Regions from separate parts of the Gordonibacter massiliensis (ex Traore et al. 2017) genome, predicted to be linked through region 2. Evidence: predicted binding sites of a transcription regulator. Region 2 holds the regulator's gene; the other holds the start of a gene.
The links. The regulator LexA, encoded in region 2, represses DNA repair genes until DNA is damaged. The targets are predictions, from matches to a motif close to CNAACANNTGTTNG.
Positions count from the first base shown of each region.

Region 1: a site for LexA is predicted at 709-722, ahead of HCH03_RS10000 (DUF1848 domain-containing protein). Genes of this name have one in related genera too.

Region 1 covers NZ_JAASIO010000008.1:96,650-105,092, reverse strand. The annotation lists gene HCH03_RS10000 (DUF1848 domain-containing protein) at 785-1,858, shown strand; gene HCH03_RS16420 (hypothetical protein) at 1,879-2,649, opposite strand; gene HCH03_RS09990 (NAD(P)/FAD-dependent oxidoreductase) at 3,058-4,458, shown strand; gene tatA (twin-arginine translocase TatA/TatE family subunit) at 4,620-4,886, shown strand; gene HCH03_RS09980 (helix-turn-helix transcriptional regulator) at 5,433-7,025, shown strand; gene HCH03_RS09975 (GGDEF domain-containing protein) at 7,084-8,352, shown strand; gene HCH03_RS09970 (DUF2461 domain-containing protein) at 8,410-8,443, opposite strand, start outside.
Region 2 covers NZ_JAASIO010000012.1:98,232-106,674, reverse strand. The annotation lists gene dut (dUTP diphosphatase) at 79-525, opposite strand; gene nrdR (transcriptional regulator NrdR) at 525-971, opposite strand; gene HCH03_RS12755 (ATP-binding cassette domain-containing protein) at 1,131-2,642, opposite strand; gene HCH03_RS12750 (hypothetical protein) at 3,042-3,374, opposite strand; gene lexA (transcriptional repressor LexA) at 3,489-4,127, shown strand; gene hflX (GTPase HflX) at 4,357-5,673, opposite strand; gene HCH03_RS12735 (LL-diaminopimelate aminotransferase) at 5,898-7,055, opposite strand; gene dapF (diaminopimelate epimerase) at 7,158-8,075, opposite strand; gene miaA (tRNA (adenosine(37)-N6)-dimethylallyltransferase MiaA) at 8,105-8,443, opposite strand, start outside.

The DNA.
Region 1 (8,443 bases), on a different contig from region 2:
GATGCTGCGCGTACGACGGCCCTTTCGCTGTTGGGTTTGCCATGGGCATATGACCTGGTCGACGTCGCGCTCGTGCATGCTCCGCCCCGCTTCGCGGCCCTTTCCACCTTGGCGGAAGCTGGTTGCGACCAGGCCGAAGCCTTTGCCGCCCGATGCGGGCATGAGCATGCATTCGCGGCGGTTCAACGCCGGCGGATCGGCCGACGGCACGAATCGACGGTTATGAACGATTTTTTCGCCGAAAAAGACGGTATCGTCTGCATAATCCCAGTTGGCACTTTCCACAGCTACTGAAATCGTTCATAACCGTCGATTCGTGCTATTCCCAGCCAAGCTCTCTGCTAGACCGCTGTTGGCACGTGCCAACATGCGTCGCATTCCGAATCGAGCGACCTGCAATCAGGTCGGCTGGGAGGAGCTCCCGCAAAAAGAACGGGCCTTCCCGAAGGTCGGTGAGGTTTTTGCAAGACGAAGTCGATCCAGACTCTGTCTGCCGCCTTTAACGCTGGTTTTGCCTAGAGCCGCCCTGATCTCTGCCGGCAAATCGGCACGGATGCGGCACCTGCGCCCGCATGCGCGGGGGGGGCAGAGGCGCCTTTCGCCGTCAAGTCGGCGTCGACTTGGGCTATGCCAACGTCGGCTTGACGTGGGGCTGGGCGATTGCCCTTGAAGCGCACGCTTCCCAAGTGGCGGGCGCACCTTATAGCAAGAACATCCGTTTGCTTGTTGCCGCTTCCTGTGGTATGTTCGATCGGAAGGCGATACCGTAAGGAGGAACTCGTCCATGATCGTGAGCGCGTCGCGGCGCACGGACATACCCCGGTTCTTCATGGACTGGATGCTGAACCGCCTGGAGGAGGGCTACTCCCTCGTGCGCAACCCGATGAACCGCGCGCAGGTGAGCCGGGTGGCGCTCGACGGGCGCGCCGTGGACTGCATCGCGTTCTGGACGAAGGACCCCGCGCCGCTGCTGGCGCGGCTCGACCGGCTGGAACGGGTTTCGCCCGCGCCGTGGTTCGTGCAGTTCACGCTCAACGCCTACGGCTCCGACGTGGAGGCCGGGCTGCCGCGCAAGGCCGTGCTCGTCGAGACGTTCCGCGCCCTGGCCCGCGCGATAGGCCCGGATCGCGTCGTGTGGCGCTACAGCCCCATCCTGCTGGGCGGGGCGGGCGGGCGCTACACGGAGGAGCACCATCTGCGCTACTTCGAGACGTTCGCGCGCAAGCTGGAAGGATCGACGCGCTCGTGCCGCCTGAGCTTTTTGGACGCGTACCCCAAGATCGCACCCCGCCTGGAGGCGCTCGGGCTGCACGGCGTGGCGCAGGAGCGCAAAGCCGCGCTTTCGCTCAAGCTGGCCGAGATAGGCGCGGCGCACGGCATGGAAGTGGGCGGATGCGGCGATCCCGCGCTCGCGGAGGCGGGCCTCGCGGGCGCGGGCTGCATCGACGCGGCGCTCGTCGCGCGCGTGGCCGGGGTCGCCGCGCGCCAGGGTTCGCCGGGCGAGGCCGGTGCGTGCCGCTGCGCGCCCAGCGTGGACGTGGGAACGTACGACACGTGCGCCAACGCCTGCGTCTACTGCTACGCGAACCCGGGGGCGCGCTGGACGGGCGGTGCCGGCCAGGGGGCGCATGCGTCCGTCGTCGGGCCGGCGGGGGCGTGCGCGGAAGCCGATGCGGCGCAAGGGGAGCGGGCGGGCGGCGCGAAACCGAGGGTGGCCCTCGCGGACGACGGGGCTCCGTGGCGCCTTGCGCGCTACGATCCGCACGCGCCGATGCTCTGCGACGGATTGCGGCCGGACGACGTGGTGACCGAGCGCGCGATGCCGCCGCTGCCGAAGGCCACCCTCCCGCTGTTCTGACGGGCGCGCCGTCTCGGAGCCTAGCGCAGGTCGCTCACGTGCTCGCAGGCGTCGCCGTAGGGCACGTAGCGGTAGGAGGCGACGACCTCCTGTCCGTTCGCGGGGTCGAGCGCCACGAAGTTGTCCAGCGTGAGCGCGTCGGGATCTTGGGCGTCCCGGTAGCCGATGAGGCAGATCCAGTGCTCGCCGTACGGGCCGGACACGTGCGCGACGGTGGGGCGCCCGGCCGCTATCTCGTCGTAGGCCTCGCGCAGCAGCGCCGCGTCCGATCCGAGCGAGCGGAACGACGAGTCGCCGCCGCCCCATCCCGGCCAGGTGCAGCAGCCGCAGCCGTAAGCGGCGTGGTCCCTCGCCTGGCCGGTGAGCACGGCATCGCCGTACGCGCAGGCGTAGCCGGGACAGCACACCGTGTGGCCTCCGTTCGCCTGGTTGCCGATGGCCGCGATGAGCGCCGGGTCGTAGGCGAGCACCTTGTCGGTGCGCTGGGCGGCCGCTGCTTCGGCCCGCTCGGCCTGCTGCCGTTCGTAGACGGCCTGCGCCGTGGCCAGGACCTCGAGGTCGGAGGAGGCGCCCGCTTCGAGGGGGGAGAGCGAGACGGGGGCGCAAGAGGCCGTCGCGGTGGGAAGCGGGGGAAGGGAGAGGCTCGCGGCGGGGCCCGAAACGAGGGACGTCGCGGCAACGTCGGCCGAGAGCGGCGCGGCCTCGGCCCGCTGGGCGGGCAGGCAGATCAGAAGGAGCAGGACGAGCGCCGCGAGATGAGCGAGCGCCGTCGGAAGAGCGCGCGATGCCATGGATCAGCATCCTTTCCACGGCCGTGTCGGGTGCGTTTGGAGTGGGTGTGCGGCCGTCGGCTCACGATGGTAACGAAACGGCAACGCCCGAGGTGAGGAAGGCTCCGAAACCCGCCGAACCAACACAGGGCGGGCACGCCGTCATCACAGGACCTGCAACGATTCTCCACGATCGGCCGCCCCTGCGCCGGGACGCGCGAGCGTGGCGGCGCGGCCGACGGCGGCACGACGGCAGGCGTCGGGTTCGCCCGGTCGTTCAGGCGCAGGGGGCTGCCGGCGGTCCGAGGAACGGAAGCCAACGGCGCGGTAGCGCCGCCCGGCCCGCTGCGGCCGGGCGGGATGCGGTGCGCTACAATAGAGACCGGAACGCGCGCGCACTGCGGCGCGCACAAGCGAAGGAGGCGCGCCATGGGCGCACGGGATACGGACGTCGTCATCGTCGGCGCGGGACCTGCCGGCATCTTCTGCGCGCTCGCGCTCGTCGAGCGCGGGTACGCGGGGCGCATCGTCATGGTTGACAAGGGCCTGGCCGTGGAGGACCGCGTCTGCCCCAAGCAGGCGGGAGGCCCCTGCGCGGGCTGCGAGCCGTGCCGCATCACGACGGGGTTCTCGGGGGCGGGGGCGTTCTCCGACGGGAAGCTCTCGCTGTCGAGCGAGGTGGGCGGCGACCTGCCCGACCTTCTGGGCCACGAGGCGGTGCAGGCGGCCATCGCCGAGGTGGACGGGGTGTACCTGGCCTTCGGCGCCGACGAGCGCGTGGAGGGCGCGGGCCCCCGGCCCGAAGTGGACGGGATACGCCTGCGCGCCATCAAGGCCGGCCTCAAGCTCGTGGACTGCCCGCTTCGCCATCTGGGCACCGAGCGCGCACGCGCCCTGTACGCGCGCCTCGAACGCCATCTGCTGGACGCGGGCGTCGATCTGCGCTTCCGCACCACGTGCACGCAGGTCGTCGTGGAGGGCGACCGCTGCAAGGGGGTGCGCGTGGAGGGCCCCGGCGGCGCGGAGGAGATACGCGCGGGCCATACCGTGGTGGCCACCGGCCGGCGCGGGGCCGACTGGCTCGAGCGCATGTGCCGCGAGCACGGTATAGCCCACGGGCCCGGCCCCGTGGACATCGGGGTGCGGGTGGAGGTGCGCAACGAGGTCATGCGCACGGTGAACGACGTGCTCTACGAGAGCAAGCTTATCGGCTACCCCAAGCCCTTCAAGAACAAGGTGCGCACGTTCTGCCAGAACCCCGGCGGGTTCGTGAGCCAGGAGAACTACGACGCCGGGCTCGCCGTGGTGAACGGGCACTCCTACAAGGAGCGCAAGTCGCCGAACACGAATCTGGCCATCCTGTGCTCGCACAACTTCTCGGAGCCGTTCGACCAGCCCATCGCCTACGCGCAGAAGGTGGGCGAGCTCACGAACATGCTGGGCGACGGGCGCATCCTCGTGCAGCGCCTGGGCGACGTCCTGGACGGTAAGCGCACCTGGGACAAGGAGCTGCGCCGCGGCAACGTCGTGCCCACGCTGGGCGACGCGGTGGCGGGCGACATCACGGCGGCCATGCCGTACCGCGCCATGACGAACATCCTGGCCTTCATGCTGGCTGTGGACGAGGTGGTGCCCGGTTTCGCCGCGCCCGAGACGCTGCTGTACTCGCCCGAGCTCAAGTTCTACAGCAACCGGGTGAAGATGGACGAGCGCTTCCGCACAAGCGTGCGGGGCCTGCGCTGCCTGGGCGACTCGAGCGGCTGGACGCGCGGCCTTATGATGGCATCTGTTATGGGGCACCTTGCCGGACGTGCGCTTATCGACGAGTAGACCTGCGGAAACGCACTTGTACGCCGTTTGCATGACAAGGAGCGGAGAGCCCGCATGACAAAAATCAGCCGTCTGCACGATAGTCGTGCGGCGGCTTGTGGCCCATACTCCGATGCTGTTGAAACCGATGGGGGCAAGCCCCCGACGCATAGGAGGCGTACATGAAGATCCTCGGAATGGGCATGCCCGAACTGCTTATCATCCTCGGCGTTATCCTGCTCATCTTCGGCCCGAAGAACCTGCCGAAGCTCGGCTCCGCCCTGGGCTCCACGGTCAAGAATCTGCGCGAAGGGTTGGGCGGCGACAAGAAGATCAAGGATCCCGAGGAGGACGCCGAGATCGTCGAGTCCGAGGAAGTCGCCGACGACGAGGAGGAGGGCGACGAGCCCAAGTCCACGAAGAAGGTGCGCGCCCGCAAGGCCGCCTAGCCAGCCGTTTCCCGCGCTGCGCGCTTCGGCGCGCATGCGCTTCCCTCCCTTGAGCGCGAACTCCCTCGTCGCGCTCGGACACGCGCCCGTGCCTTCCGCACGGGCGCGTGTCCGTTGTTGGGCGCCTTCGTTCGACCCGGCGCGCCCGGCTCGAACGGTGCGAGAGGCGCTGTGTCGAAAGCCGTCGAACCGCACGTTTTCGACGGTCGCTCGGTAGGGGGTGTATCAAAAGGACCGATTCTGCGTCCCCGTAGGGCAAGGGCTCTGCCCTTGCCGCTCAACAGGCAGCGTTTCCGCAGGTCGGCAAGGGCAGAGCCCTTGCCCTACGGGGACGGCCGCCGAAGCGCATGGCTCGACGGCTTTCGATGCGTCCCCTGCAGGGACGGGAGGATCGGCGCTGCCGATACGGTCCCTTCTTGCCGTTCAGGCGATTGGCGGAAGTTCCCGCGCGCGTGCTGGTTTTGCAGGCGCGCCTCCGTTTCGACCGACGTGCCTGGCTCTTTGCGGTATCATGGGGCTTTCGACGTCGACGGAAAGGAGGCCCGCATGGGCGCGCATCGTCATGGCGGCAGGGCCTCTCTGAGCGCCGTCGCGGGATTCGCCTGCAACCAGGGGTTCGTGTTCTCGTTGTTCTACATGGGCGCGAACCGGGCGTTCGGCGACGGCGTCCTGTCCTTCGAGCGCGCCGATTTGTTCGGCACGCTGCTGTTCATGATGGTGTCCTTCGCGCTGTTGCGCGTGGCGTCGCCCAAGGCACGCGGCGCGCTGCTCGCGCGACCGCTTCTGTGGTGCTACGCCGTGCTGCTCGTGCTGGGATCCGTCGTGCCCGCGCTGTCCGGGGGCTCGAACTCCGCGGGACTCGTGGTCGAGGCGGCGCTCGTGGGGCTTCCCGCGGGCCTCATGCTGGCGGCGTGGGGCCGCGCGCTGGGCGGGCTGCCCTTGGCGCGCGCGCTGCCCGCCGTGTTCGTGGGCTCGGCGGTGGGGGCCACGGCCTGCTTCGCCGTGGCCACCGTGCCGGTGGTCGGCGCGGCGCTCGTGCTGAAGCTGCTGCCGCTCGGCAGCGCGTGGGCGCTCAAGGGGCTCTCCCGCCCGGCGGGCGACGGCGGCGACGTGCTGGCGCCTGCCTCCGGAGGCGCGGAACCGGCGAGCGACGGCTCGTCTTGCGGGGAGCGCGCCGACGGCCCCGCGAAGGGCGAGCCCGCGCCGCTTTCCCTGCGCGCCCTCCTGGCCACGAGCGCCGAGCGCGAGCAGACGGCGCGCCTCTCGCTGAAGATGGCGGCGGGCACCGTGCTGTTCGGCCTGGCCGCCGGCTTCATGGAAACGTACGGCTCCGATCCCGGCATGGCCTCCACGCCCGCGTTTCCGGCGACGCTCTTGCTGTTCGTGCTGTTCTGCGTGGCCGCGATGCAGCTGCTGGCCACGGGCGGCCTCGATCCCGAGGGCGCGCCGTCCGGCGTCGGCCCGGCCGACGCGTCGGCCGACGGGTCCGCGCCCTCCGAGCCCGAGGGGCCGCTCGACGGCGTGTACCGCCTGGCCGTGCTCGTGATGATGGCGGGCTTTTTGTTCGTGCCGGTGCTCGGCGAGTTCGGCGTGCCCGGCGAGGCCATCGTGCTGGCGGGCTACCTGGGCCTTTCCGCCGTGCTCGAATCGCTGTTCCTGGTCATGGCGCGCATCACGGGGCAGGATGCGGCGCTCTCGTTCGCGCGGGGCTTCACGGCGCTGTTCGCGGGAGAGGTGGCCGGCATCGCCCTCGGCAACGTCATCGACGTGGTGTCCGGCACGGAGCAGACGCCCTACGTCGTGGTGGCCTGCGCCGGGCTCGCCGCCCTCTACGCCTGCCTGTTCCTGTTCACCGAGCGCGACTTCCGAGCGCTGTCCGTCATCGCGCGCGAGGCCGACCGCTTCGACGACGCGTGCGCGCTCATCGCCTCCGAGTGCGGCCTGTCCAAGCGCGAGGCCGAGATCCTGCCGTTCGCGCTCAAGGGGCGCACGGGCGAGCGCATAGCGGCCGAGTTCTTCATCTCCAAGAGCACGGTGGACACCCATCTGCGCCGCATCTACGGGAAATGCGGCGTGCACGGCCGCCAAGAGCTCATCGACTTGGGCGAGCGCACGGAGCGCCGCCTGTCGGGGCGCTGAACCGCAGCAGGTCCCGGGGGCTCGCTCGCGCGCTCCGCGCGGAGCTTTTTGCGATACAATGAAAAGGTTGAAGGTCAAAGGGCCGACGGCGCGGCGCGCCGTCGGCGAGGCGAAGGCGGTCACGGGCATGCAGCACGGCAAATCGCGATCGGGCCGCTGGAGCCGGGTCGACGTACAAGTGTCGGTCATCGTGGCCGCGGTGGTGGCGCTGTCGTTTCTGTGCGTGTACGCGTTCAACTACCAGGTGACCTACCGCGACATGATCGAGACGCTCAAGGAGCGCTCCGACAGCATCTACTCGTACGTGGAGGATTCGCTCGACAAATCCACGTTCGCCACCATCGACCAGGCGGCCGACGTCGACGATCCCGACGACGCCGCATACGGGGCCTACCGCGAGATGAAGGAGGCGTTCAAGCGCGTCAAGGCCGCTACGGGCGTGCGCTACCTGTACACGGCGAAGCGCGCCGACGACGGCACGCTCATCTACGTCGTGGACGGCCTTCCGTCCGACAGCGAGGACTTCCGCTACCCCGGCGACCCCATCGAGCCCGAGATCGTCGACGAGATGGAGCGGGCGCTGGCAAACGAGATCGTGTACCCCACCGACATCAAGTCCACGGACTGGGGGCATATCTTCGTGTCGTACTATCCCATCCACACCGACGAGCGCGTGGTGGGCGTGATAGGCATCGAGTTCGACGCGGAGCGCCAGTTCGAGGCGTTCCGCACCGTGCGCTTCGGCACGCCCGTCATCGGGGCGCTGTTCTGCCTGGTGGCGGTTGCCGTTGCGGTGGTGCTGTTCCGGCGCATCTCGAACCCCGCCTACCGCGACCTCGCGAACACCGACTACCTGACGAAGCTCAAGAGCCGCAACGCGTTCGAGGTGGACGTGGAGAACTGGAACCGTGCGGGCACGAGGGTTTCGGGCGTCGTCGCCATCGACCTCGACGGGCTGAAAACGGTGAACGACGAGCTGGGCCACGCCGCGGGCGACGAGCTCATCCGCACGGCGGCCGAGATCGTGGCCGGGCGCTGCGAGGACGTGGGGCCGGTGTACCGGGTGGGCGGCGACGAGTTCGCCGTCTGCTGCTTCGAGCTCGACGAGGAGGGCGCGCGGAATTTGGCCTGCGACCTGCGCGCGGCCTGCGCGGACGCGACGGTCGAGGGGCGTCCGCTGTCGCTGTCGGTGGGATGGGCGCTGCGCGGCGAGGGCGAGGACCTTCGGGACGTGCACCGCCGCGCCGACGGGCGCATGTACGAGGAGAAGGCCCGCGCGCGCACGCGGCGCACACGGACGTCCGACGACGAGGGGGAGCGGGCGTAGGGGCGCCGGCTCCGGTCCAGGCGCGGAAGCGGTCCGCTTCCGCGCCTGGACGGACCGTCAGCGCGCAGGCATCTGGAAGCCCTCGAGCGCC
Region 2 (8,443 bases):
GCAACGATGCGCTGCCGGTTGCGTCATGATCGGCCGTTGGTTCACCGCATGCATTCGAGGACGAAGAGGAGTATCGCGTCAGTTTCCCACGCCGCTGCTGCCGAAGCCTCCCGCTCCTCGATCGGTCTCGGGGAGATCGACGCACGGTTCGAACGTCGTATCGGCCACGCGCATGATAGCCAGCTGCGCGATACGATCTCCACGCTCGATAACGAACGGCTCATGCGGGTCGAGATTGACGAGCACGGCTTTGATCTCGCCGCGGTAATTGCTGTCGATGAGCCCCGGCGAGTTCACCAAGGACATGCCGTGCTTCGCGGCCAACCCGCTGCGCGGCAGAACGAAGCCCGCGTATCCTGCAGGAATGGCCACGGCTATGCCGCAGGGCACGAGCTTGCGCTCGAACGGCTGCAGCGTCGTGCCCTCGGTTGAGCGCAGGTCGACGGCGGCGTCGCCCGCATAGGCGCACGAAGGTATCGGAAGATCGGGGTCGAGCGACTTTATAGGCACGCGCAACTGTTCCATCAGCGCAGCCCTTCGAGTGCGGCGGCGAACTCGCCGACGTTTTGAAAGTCCTTGTAAACGCTCGCGAATCGAACGTAAGCCACGTCGTCGAGCTTGGCCAGGCGAACGAGAGCCATGTCGCCCAGCTCTTTCGACTTGATCTCGTTGCATGACGCGTTGCGCAGCTCGGTCTCGATGCTGTCGATGAGCGAACCGATCTGTTCGGGTGATATGGGCCGCTTCGCGCAGGCGATGAGCAGCCCCCGCATAAGCTTCTGGCGATCGTAGGCTTCGGAAGACCCGTCGGCCTTGACGACGATGAGCGGATTGTCGCCAAGGCGCTCGTACGTGGTGAAGCGCCGTCCGCAATCGAGGCATTCGCGACGGCGTCGAATGGCCGTGCCGTCTTCGGAAGGACGCGAGTCGACTACCTTCGATTCAGGGTTTCCGCAGGAAGGGCAGCGCATGAGAGCTCCTTTTGCTCGACTTTGGCTCAGCCTAACATACCAGATATTGTGGTTCAATCAACATCGTCGATCCATGCAAAAAAACCCGCCTTGCAGCTAGAGACGGGGACGCTCCTTCATGCTTGGGAGACGCGCTTGGACGCGCGTCTCCCCTGTTCGTCAGTGCTCGATCCGCACATAGGTGTCCCCCACCCCTTCTCGGGTCGTCCGTTCCACGTCGAACACCCATCTCGACGTTGTGAGCGCCTCGAGGAACCGCTCGTCGTGCGACACGAGCACAAGCGCGCAAGGGCAATCGGCCAGCACGGTTTGCAGCGCTTCGATGGATCCGATGTCCAAGTGGTTCGTAGGCTCGTCCATAACGATGAGGTGCGGCCGGCCCATGAGGCCCTGCGCCAGCATGAGCTTGCGCATTTCCCCGGGGCTGAGCTCGTCGCCGCCCAAGATGCGCTCCGGCGGAGAATCCAAGCGTGCGACGATGGAGAGCAGGCGCCCGCGGTCCGACGATCCCATGGCTTTCACGGACGCGAGCAGCGCTCGCCCGCGTTCGCGATCCATCTCTTGGGGAATGCTCACCACGCCCTCTGCGAGCGTAACCTGCTCGAGCATTGCGGCGAGCAAGGTCGATTTCCCTGCCCCGTTTTCCCCTACGAGGCCGATGCGATCCTCGTTGCCGATATGCAGCGCAGGATGATGGAGAACGCGACGGTTGCCCAGCGCTATAATGCCGGCTTCTTTCGAAGCCAGCACCTTTCGCTTGGCTGGCGCTGCGTCCAAGTCGAGAGGTCCGCCGTACGTTTTCTCGACGCGCGTCTCGGCCAAGCGCTTCTCGGCTCGTTCAACCTGCTTTCCCATGTGCGACGCCAGCCGCCCGGTTTTGCCGTCTTGGCCGGAGACCACGGCCAAGCCGATCTTGGCCCGGCCATCGTGGTCGCGCGGGTCGAGATGCCGCGCAGAGCGCCGAGAGGCGGAACGCGCGGCGACCCCTTCCCTTCGGGCGCTTTCGGCTTTGATGCGGGCAAGGTCGCGGCGCGCGTTCGAGCGCTCTGCGGAAGCGGTTCGACGCCGCAGGGCCATCTCCTCTCTCGCCTGCGTGTAGGTGCCGGAAACGGTTGTAGCCCGCCCCTTCTCAACGAACACGCAGGAACCGACGAGCTCGTCGAGAAGCGATCGATCGTGGGACACGAGCAAGCCGACTCCGTCATAAGCGGCAAGCGCTCGGGCGACTTGCCTGCGTGCGTCGGCGTCCAGATGGTTCGTGGGTTCGTCGAGCGCGAGCAGCTGCGGCTCGGCGGCGAGAGCGCACGCTATTTGGATGCGTTTGCGCTCGCCGTGCGAAAGCGTGTCGAACCGCCAAAGCCACGCATCGTCGATACCGAGCAGGTACCTGAGCCTCACGGCCGTCGGACCGTAATCGCAGGCGAACTCCTCAAGATCGGACGGCGGCTCGTCGGTCGACTGAGCGCAGACGTATCCCTTGATCCGCGGCGTCACGTTCCCTGTTTGGAGTTCCATGCTTCCGCAGACCAGCTTGAGCAGCGTGCTCTTGCCAGCCCCGTTCGAGCCGACAACGCCGGTCCAGCCGGGTGCGAACGCGACGGAAGCGTCGTCAAGGGCGGCGCTGTCGGCGCCGTCGTAGATGTACGTGAGGTGATGTGCGGTAACGAACATGAAGGGCCTCCCTTCGAGAGGCACCGGATGCGCGGTGTTTCGCCGAGATCGTTCGAACGGATCGATGAGATGGTTCGAATAGGGGATGAAAACGCGAGGAACGATAACGAAAGCGCACCCGATGCGTATCTGACATGATATGCGGGTGCCCGAAGGCTTTCGTTAGTGCTTCATGTTCCTTGTCTCCCTATCGCATGCGCCTTGACGTGGATGCCATACCATGACGCGGATGTCGCTGCCAGCGTCGAACGACCTTGCGGCTCATGCTCGACGTTTAACGCAGTTTATCACAAGCGCCCTGCCTGCGAAGCAACGTTTGGATGAAAACGGGCGCTCCCGGGGTGGCGGGAGCGCCCTGCAGCCACAGAAACGCAGCATCTGTGGGTATCGAAACGGCCGTTACAGGCCGACGAACATGCTCGCAAGCGCCAAGGCGGAGAAGACGCAACCGGCGATGGCCGCCTGCCACGGCCTTACGCGACCGTAAGCGCAGCCGCCTATGCTGCCGAAGCGGAAGGCGTGCGCCGTTCGGGAGGCTTCCGCGTAACGCGACGTGGAGGCCGCCCGAGCGGAAACGTCGCGGATCGCATCGCGCTCCGGATACGCGAGGGCGCGTCGGGAGGCGCGCCCGGGAAACTCGATGATAGCCCCCGTGCTCATGGGCGCGTAATCGAATTCCGGCTGCAGAGCCGATGTGCCATCGGTGGCGCACCGCACCTCGAAATTCTTCATCTTTCTGCCTCCTAGCCCTTGCGTAGAACCTTTGTTCGCATATATAATAGAGCGAACAAAGGTTCATGTCAATATGAAATTAAAACATTTGTTCGCCAAGGGAAAGGACGGGGCATGTCCGAAAAAGTGACGAAGCGCCAGAAGGCAGTGCTCGACTGCATCGAGGAGTGCATTCGCGAGAAGGGCTACGGCCCCACCGTGCGCGAGGTCTGCCAGAGCCTGGGCCTTTCCTCCCCCTCGACGGTTCACGTGCATCTCAAAGCGCTCGAAGACAAGGGGCTCATCAAACGCGATCCCCTCAAGTCGCGCTCCATCGCGCTCACCTATCCGTTGGATAACGTGGAAAGCCCTTCCAACGTCATCCAGCCCAGCTTCAACAAGGTGGTGAACGTGCCGCTTGTGGGCAACGTGGCGGCCGGCTCCCCCATCCTCGCCGAGGAGAACATCACCGACACCATCTCGCTGCCTACCGACATCGTGGGCGACGCGCCGTCGTTCTTGCTGTCGGTACGCGGCGAATCGATGATCGAGGCGGGCATCAACGACGGCGACTACGTGGTGGTGAAGGAGCAGCCCGTCGCCAACAACGGCGACATCGTCGTGGCCATCATCGACGACGGCGCGACGGTCAAGCGGTTCTACAAGGAGTCGGACCACATCCGCCTTCAGCCGGAGAATTCCACGATGGATCCCATCATCACCACCGACTGCTCCATCGCAGGCAAGGTGGTCGCGGTGTTCCGCCGCCTGTAAAGGCCGTCGGGACCGTAGCGAGGAAAGCCTTTCTTTCTCTCACGCACGGCAAGAGGCTGGGCATGCTGGTCCCCGCTGGGTGCGAGTTGCTGCCCGCCCGGTGCAGTAAGGCTTAGAGTCGAAAAATCAAGCGGCGAACGCACGGTGCGCTCGCCGCTTGATCGTTTTTACCGCCCGGTTTCGTGCCGGGCAGGCAGCAACCCGCCCTTGCGAGTGACTTAGAGTAACTCTAAGAGCGCTCGATCGAGAACGGACGGAACAGTCCGGCATAGGAAGGCGCCGCGAGCATGACGATGTGCGTGCCGCCCTCCTCGTGCGTTTCGGACAGGATATGGCATCGCTCGTGCGCGACGGACACCAAATCGCCGCGCCCGTAGGGCACGAGAACGTCCAAATGCTCGTCATGCGCCGAGGCCAAGCGGGCGATATGGTCCACCAGCTCGCCGATGCCCTCCCCTGTCGCCGCCGACACGAATTGCGCCTGCGATTGGCGCGCCTCGAGCGCGGCAAGATGTTCCTCGTCCAACAGGTCGCACTTGTTGAACACGAGCACGCGTCGGAGGTCCTGCGCGCCGATCTGCCCGAGCACGTCCTCTACGGCCCGTATCTGCGCCTCGTACTCGTCGGAAGACGCATCGACGACGTGCAACACGAGGTCGGCCCCCGTTATCTCGTCAAGCGTCGACTTGAACGCCTCGATCAGGGTGGTGGGGAGTTTCTGGATGAAGCCAACCGTGTCGGTGATGGTTATCTCGCGACCCTCGGGCAGCACGAACTTGCGCGTGGTGGAGTCCAAGGTTGCGAACAGCTTGTCGTAGGCGAGCACGTCGGCGTTCGTCAGGCGGTTGAGCAGGCTCGACTTTCCCGCGTTCGTGTAGCCGGCCAGCGCGACCTTGAACATGCCGCTTTCGTAGCGGCTCTCGCGCTGCACGGCGCGCACGTCGGCCAGGTGCTTGAGCTCGCGCTTGATGGACGTGATGCGCTTGCGGACCATGCGGCGGTCGACCTCAAGCTGGCTTTCGCCCTCGCCGAAGCGCGACCCCACGCCGCCGCCCATACGGTTCGAGGCCAGGTGAGCCCACATACCGCGCAAGCGCGGCAGCAGGTACTCGTTCTGGGCGAGGCGCACCTGCAGGCGGCCTTCCCTGCTGGTGGCGTGCAGCGCGAAGATGTCCAGGATGAGCGCCGTGCGGTCGATGACCTTCACGTCCTTGCCCACCACCTTCTCGAGGTTCGACTGCTGCGAGGGGCTCAACTCGTCGTCGAACACGACGAGGTCGGCGGCATGGGCGCGCGCCAACTCCGCCACCTCCTCGGCCTTGCCGGATCCGACGAACGTGCGCGGATTCGGGGCGTCGAGCTTCTGGGTCGTGGTCGCCACGACGTTGGCGCCCGCCGTGTCGACGAGCCGTTCGAGCTCGGCCAGCGACGATGCGAGCGGCCAGGAAACGCCGGGGCGGTCGACGCCCACGAGGACGGCGCGCTCGCGACGCTCTTCGGAAACAGGGGTCATCCCCCGCGTGATAACGGATTCGAATTCGGACATGGAGCCAACCTTTCAACGCATCGAGGCACGCGGCGGGAAGCGGCGTGCGGGAACAGTCAGATTGCCTTTCGCCGCGATGGCGAATCGGCCGTTAGATCACGAACATAGCTGGCTGCATGCTGGTTGCTCCGTCCTCGAACTGCAATAAGGCGCGCAGGCGGTAGCGTCTGCGCGCCTATCATAGCATATTCGCCGGCGCCGCCGAAAACAGGCGGGATACGGCGCTACATCGCTTCCTTGATGCGCCGCACCGCTTCGAGCAGCCGGTCGTCGGGCGTGGTGAGCGAGATGCGGACGAAGCCCTCGCCGTCCGGACCGTAGCCCGAGCCCGGCGTGACGATGACGTGGGCCTGCTCCAACAGCTTCGTGGCGAACGACGCCGACGTCTCGCCCTGCGGAACCTTCGCCCATACGTAGATGGTGGCCTTCGGCGCCGTGCATTCCACGCCGATGGCGTGCAACGCGTCCACCACGAGGTCGCGTCGGCGCTGGTAGAGAGCGCACAGGTCGGCAATGCAGCGTTGGTCGCCCGTCAAGGCGGCGATACCCGCATCCTGCACGGCCGTGAACTGCCCCGAGTCCAGGTTGTTCTTCACTGTGCCGAGCGCTCCCACCGCCGTCGCGTTGCCGCAGGCGAAGGCGATGCGCCAACCGGTCATGTTGTAGGACTTCGACAGGCTGAAGAACTCGATGCAGCATTCCCTAGCGCGAGGCCGCTCCAAGATTGAGGGCGCCGCGTACCCGTCGAAGCAGATGTCGCAGTAGGCGTTGTCGTGCGCGAGCAGGATGTCGTGCTCGATGCAGAAGTCGATGGCGGCATCGAAGTACTCCTCGGTCGCGCAGGCGCCCGTGGGGTTGTTCGGATAGCCCAGGAACATGATCTTCGCCTTGGAGAGCACCTCGGCGGGAACGTCGGCGAACTCGGCGAGGAAGCCGTTCTCCTCCCGCATGGGCATGAAGTACGTGTTGGCGCTCATGAGCGTGGCGCCGCCGGAGTACACCGGGTAGCCGATGGACGGAGCCAGCACGTAGTCGCCGGGATCGACGAAGGCGGTGTGCAGGTGCGCGATGCCCTCCTTGCTGCCGATGAGCGCGAGCACCTCGGTCTTCGGATCGAGTTCCACGCCGAAGCGGTTTTGCATCCACAAGGCGGCCGCCGTGCGGAACGCGGGCGATCCGGCGTAGTCGGGGTACTGGTGGTTCTCCGGCTTGCGGATGGCCTCGGCCATGGCGTCCACGATATGCGCCGGCGTGGGCAGGTCGGGGTCCCCGATGCCGAGCGAGATGACGTCGACCCCCTGCGCTTTCAGCGCATCGCGCTTCGCGTCGATCTGCGCGAACAGGTACGGAGCCATATGGTCGAGGCAGGAAGCGGTTTTCACGGAAAGATCCTTTCAGGAGTGGCGGGCAAGGCGGTTGGATCCATTTGCGGAAGCCAGGGGTTCAGCAAACGGGCGGCAGCGGACCGCTTCGAGCGGGAGCGGCTAGAGCTCCACGGTGCCGCGGTACACCTCGACGGCGGGCCCCGTCATGTGTACATGGTCGTCGTCGCCCCAGACGATGCGCAGCGTGCCGCCGCGCAGGCGCAGGTCGTTCTCGCAACCGGCCCGTCCCGTGAGCGAGGCGGCCACGTTCACCGCGCAGGCGCCCGTGCCGCAGGCGAGCGTCCCTCCGCAGCCGCGCTCGAACACGCGCATCTCGATGCCCTTCTCCCCCACGGTCGCGAACTCGATGTTCGCTCGCTCGGGGAACGCGGGGCAACGCTCGAAGAAGGCTCCGATCTTGTCCAGATCAAGCGTGGCGAGGCGCTTGTCGGCGGATGGGAACAGCGCGTCGGGAAACGATTCCCAATCGTCGACGAAGCAGACGGCGTGCGGGTTGCCCATGGAGACGCACGTGAAGGAGAACGCTCCCCACGGCGATTCGACCGGCAGCTCGCGCACGAAGGCGACGCCCTTCGCGCTTCGGGCGTTCGCCTGCGCGGCCACAGGGACCGAAGCGGGATCGAGCACCGGACGCCCCATATCGACCGTGGCCAGCGTCATGCTGCCATCGGCGTCGACCTCGAAGCGGATCGGCTTGGGACCTGAAAGCGTGTCGGCTGTGAGGCGCTTTTCGCTTGCGGGCACGTAACCCCGATCTACCAGGTACTTCGCGAAGCAGCGCACACCGTTGCCGCACATCTGCGACAGGCTGCCGTCGGCGTTGAGGTAATGCATGTACGCGGCGCAGGCGGGATCGTCCGAGGGCCGTATGAGGACGACGCCGTCGGCGCCGATGCCGAAATGCCGGTCGCACAGGAATCTGACCTGATCGTCGGTCAGCTCGATGTCGCGCGAAAAGTCGTCTACGAACACGAAATCGTTGCCGGTGCCGTGCAGCTTGGCGAAATGCAGTTCCATGGGGCTTGCGCGCCTCTCCTTCGTAACGTTCAGCCGTTCGAGGAGGACGTCCTTTCGATCGCCTCGTCCGTCAGCGACTCGACATCCCGGTCGCGCACGTCGATCCACTGGATGCGCTTGTCTTTGCGGAACCACGTGCGCTGGCGCTTGGCGTAGCGATGCGTGGCCGTTTTGATGCGCTCGGCGGCCTCCTCGATCGTCGTCTCGCCGTCCAAGGCGGCGACGATCTCCTTGTATCCTATCGCCTGCGGCGCCGTGACGCCACGCCGGAAGCCGCTCTGTAACAAACGTTTAACCTCGTCCACGAGCCCTGTCTCCAACATGGCGTCCACCCGCGCGTCGATGCGCTCGTTCAGCACGGCGGGGTC